Regions from separate parts of the Streptomyces sp. NPDC110618 genome, predicted to be linked through region 2. Evidence: riboswitches for the same ligand, from Rfam matches in the RefSeq annotation. Region 2 holds a riboswitch; the other holds the start of a gene.
What was found. A riboswitch is a leader RNA that binds a small molecule or an ion and turns the genes downstream of it on or off. The one in region 2 is predicted to bind glycine.

Region 1: another riboswitch for glycine. It lies ahead of gcvP (aminomethyl-transferring glycine dehydrogenase); the one in region 2 lies ahead of gcvT (glycine cleavage system aminomethyltransferase GcvT).

The regions. Positions count from the first base shown of each region.
Region 1 covers NZ_JBVKBN010000019.1:10,332-12,528, reverse strand. Annotated here, with positions in the region: gene gcvP (aminomethyl-transferring glycine dehydrogenase) at 1-1,283, opposite strand, end outside; glycine riboswitch at 1,459-1,554, opposite strand; gene ACZ7L7_RS27960 (PRC-barrel domain-containing protein) at 1,669-2,046, shown strand.
Region 2 covers NZ_JBVKBN010000011.1:1,084-3,280, reverse strand. Annotated here, with positions in the region: gene ACZ7L7_RS19740 (AAA family ATPase) at 1-573, opposite strand, end outside; glycine riboswitch at 752-847, shown strand; glycine riboswitch at 848-956, shown strand; gene gcvT (glycine cleavage system aminomethyltransferase GcvT) at 994-2,112, shown strand.

The DNA of each region.
Region 1 (2,197 bases), on a different contig from region 2:
GAGACGTGGTCGGCGTCGACGAGGTGCAGGTTCACCCCGGCCTCGCGGGCGGCGGCGACGACCTCGGCGGCCCGTCCGGCCACCCGCACGGTGAGGGTGTCGAAGTAGTTCGCGTGCACGATCTCGGCGCCGCCCGCGGCGAGCCCGGCGGCGAGGATCGCGGTGTAGCGGTGCACGCGCCGCGCGATGCCCTTCAGCCCCTCGGGGCCGTGGTAGACGGCGTACATGCCGGCCATGACGGCGAGCAGCACCTGCGCGGTACAGATGTTGCTGGTCGCCTTCTCGCGGCGGATGTGCTGCTCACGGGTCTGCAGCGCGAGGCGGTACGCCTTGTTGCCGTCCGCGTCCACGGAGACGCCGACGAGCCGTCCGGGCAGGGAGCGCGCGAACTTATCGTGCACGGCCATGTAGCCGGCGTGCGGACCGCCGAAGCCCATCGGGACACCGAACCGCTGGGTCGTACCGACCGCGATGTCGGCACCCAGCTCACCGGGCGAGGTCAGCAGCGTCAGCGCGAGCAGGTCGGCGGCGACGGTGACCAGCGCGCCCAGTTCGTGCGCCTGCTCGATGACGGGCTTGAGGTCCCGCACGGCACCGGAGGCACCCGGGTACTGCAGGAGCACACCGTTGATCTCACGCTCGGCGATCTCGGCCGGGATACCGTCGCTGAGGTCGGCGACGACCACCTCGACGCCGGTCGGCTCGGCACGCGTCTCGATCACGGCGATGGTCTGCGGAAGGGCGTCCGCGTCGACCAGGAAGAGGCCCTTCTTGTTCTTGCCCATGCGCCGGGACAGCGCCATGGCCTCGGCCGCGGCGGTGCCCTCGTCCAGCAGCGAGGCGCCGGAGGTGGGCAGGCCGGTGAGGTCGGCGACCATGGTCTGGAAGTTGAGCAGCGCCTCCAGGCGGCCCTGCGAGATCTCCGGCTGGTAGGGCGTGTACGCCGTGTACCAGGCCGGGTTCTCCATGACGTTGCGCAGGATGACCGGCGGGGTGAAGGTGCCGTAGTAGCCGAGCCCGATCATGGAGTCGAGCACCTGGTTGCGGTCGGCGAGCGAACGCAGCTCGGCGAGCACCTCGGCCTCGGACCGCGCGCCCGGCAGCGCGAGCGAGTCGGCGTTCTTGATCACATCCGGTACCGCGGCGGCGGTCAGCTCGTCCAGCGAGCCGTAGCCGACCTGGGCGAGCATCTTGGCCCGGGCTTCCTGGTCGGGCCCGATGTGACGCTGCTCGAAGGGGATCCCCGTTTCGAGCTCGGAGAGCGGAATGCGATGGGCGGTCATTGCGGAGGCCTCCTGGTCAGACACGACCTTCGAGGGGCACCACGGCGCGGGTGCCCGGACGGCCTCCCCCTCTGTCATCTCAACCTGAGAGCTTCACCGGAGGCACCAGGGCGTCCGGCTTTCACCGTCGGTGAGAGCGGAAGCCGTCGACACCCGCCCTGCTTTCCAGAGTGACCTCGTCCGTGCGGTACGTGAGCCTGAGAGATTCCGGGGAGGATTTGCTCCTTCGGCGCCTCCGGTGGTCTCCGGAGGACTCTCCCGCACGGGGTCAGCAGCCGTCTGCAAGCCTACCAGCGAGGTCAACGCCAGGTCGTTCGAGTGGCCGAGCACCCGATTGTGCTCTTTCGTAGTGCTTACGGATGATTTGCGACCTAGTGGAGGTCCCGTGCAGACCGACATCGATCCGCGCAACCTGATCGGCCGCAAGGCGTTCGACCGCAACGGCACGAAGATCGGCACGATTGACGAGGTCTACCTCGACGACGCGACCGGTGTCCCGGAGTGGGCGGCCATACGGACCGGCCTGTTCAGCAGGGACGCCTTCGTCCCGCTGGAGCCGAGCGAACTGGTCGAGGGCACCTTGCACGTCCCCTTCGACCGCACCCTGATCAAGGACGCCCCGGACTTCGGCGTCGGCCGCCACCTCTCCCCCGAACAAGAACTCCAGCTCTACCACCACTACGGCCTCGACACCGCCTCCACCCCACCCCCTCCCGACCACGACTTCGGCAACTTGGCAGGCACCGAGGACGCAGAGATGTAACCAAGCCAGCCGCCAGAGCCACAGGCAGTCGAAACCCACCCAGCCGCGGGCAGTCGTGCCGCTGGGGCGGCACGGGTGGGCGCGGCGGCACCCCGTGAGCGCCGGGCTGCGCGACCCACCCCCACGGGCACCCCCACCCTGGGCACAACCG
Region 2 (2,197 bases):
CCGCTCCGCCGCGCGCAGCAGCCGCCCCACGGCAGCCCGGTGCCGCAGGAAGGCGTACCGCGACACACCCCGCCCGCGCTCGCGCTGGCCCTGGAGTGCCTGGTCCGGGGTGACGTCGAGGAGCAGCAGGTGCAGGGTGCCGCCCCGGCGCCGCGCGGCCCGCGCCAGCCAGCCGCGCACCCAGGACTGCGTACCGCAGTCGTGCACGACCAGGCCCTCGCCGGAGCGCAGGGCCCGCCACAGTCCGAAGTAGTGCGCGACCCGCACGAGCGGGCGGTAGACCGCGTACGGCAGGAAGCCCGGCATCCGCGCGTCCCAGCGGTCCCGGGTGTCCTGGGAGTCGATCCGCGGCCCCGTGACCGCCCGCTTCATCAGCGTGGACTTGCCGCTGCCCGGCAGGCCGGTGATCACCACGACGTCCTTCGGTCCGAAGAGCAGGGCGTGCGGGCTCAGGCCGGAGCGCTCACGCAGATCGCGCACGACCGGGGCCGGACACACCTCCGCGACGGGGGCTGCCGGCTGCCGGGGCACCGCGATGCCCGAGGTGGCCGCGTACGCCGTCGTCCTGTTCACCGTGATCGTCCTCCCCTGGGTCAGATGGAGACCATCTGCCCGTCGACCGTAAAGAGAAGGTAATTCCGCGTGCCTGGAGTTTCTGTACGCGTACCGCAACAGCCCGGTTACAGATGCTGCCCTGCCACGCCGGACCGATGCGTGCAATGATGTGCGCGCCAACTGCATACCGGCCGTTTGAATCCGCGCGGGAGAGTTCCCAGCCTTGTGCTGGGGCGCCGAAGGAGCAAGTCCCTCCCTTGAATCTCTCAGGCCCCGTTACCGCGCGGGCGAGGCACATCTGAAAAGCGGGCCGCCGTCGCCGGTGGTCCCACCCAAGGTGCAAGTCATGCCCACGCGCGGTCATGACGAACCTCTCAGGTTCCGATGACAGATGGGGAGGAACGCCCCCCCCGTCATGCCTTGGGAGACGACCGACCGATGAGCAGTACCGAACCGCGCCGTACCGCCCTCGATGCCCTGCATCGCTCGCTGGGCGCCACGATGACCGACTTCGCCGGCTGGGACATGCCGCTGCGCTACGGCTCCGAGCGCGACGAGCACAACGCCGTGCGCACCAAGGCCGGCCTCTTCGACCTCTCCCACATGGGTGAGATCACGGTGACCGGTCCGCAGGCGGCCGCGCTGCTGAACCACGCCCTCGTCGGCAACATCGCCTCCGTCGGTGTCGGCCGCGCCCGCTACACCATGATCTGCCGCGAGGACGGCGGCATCCTCGACGACCTGATCGTCTACCGGCTGGCCGAGTCCGAGTACATGGTCGTCGCCAACGCCTCCAACGCCCAGGTCGTGCTGGACGCCCTGGTGGAGCGCGCCGCCGGCTTCGACGCCGAGGTCCGCGACGACCGGGACGCCTACGCGCTGATCGCCGTCCAGGGCCCCGAGTCCCCCGGTATCCTCGCCTCGCTCACCGACGCCGACCTCGACGGCCTGAAGTACTACGCCGGGCTCCCCGGCACCGTCGCGGGCGTCCCGGCGCTGATCGCGCGCACCGGGTACACCGGCGAGGACGGCTTCGAGCTGTTCGTGAAGCCCTCCGACGCCGAGCCGCTGTGGCAGGCCCTGACCAAGGCGGGCGAGCCGGTGGGCCTGGTCCCGTGCGGCCTGTCCTGCCGGGACACCCTGCGCCTGGAGGCGGGCATGCCGCTGTACGGGCACGAGCTGACCACCGAGCTGACCCCCTTCGACGCCGGGCTCGGCCGGGTGGTGAAGTTCGAGAAGGAGGGCGACTTCGTCGGGCGCGAGGCGCTCACCGAGGCCGCCGCCCGCGCCGAGAGCAACCCGCCGCGCGTCCTGGTCGGCCTGGTCGCCGAGGGCCGCCGGGTCCCGCGCGCCGGGTACCAGGTCGTCGCCGACGGCAAGGTCATCGGCGAGGTCACCTCCGGCGCTCCCTCCCCCACCCTGGGCAAGCCGATCGCCATGGCCTACGTCGACGCCGCGCACGCGGCGCCCGGCACGCCCGGTGTCGGTGTGGACATCCGGGGCAGCCACGAGCCGTACGAGGTCGTGGCGCTGCCGTTCTACAAGCGCCAGAAGTAGTAGCCGCACGCATCGGATGCAGGAGCTGTGAGCGTCACCGGCACCGGCCGTGGGTGATGCTGAACACATCACCGCTGCTCACGCA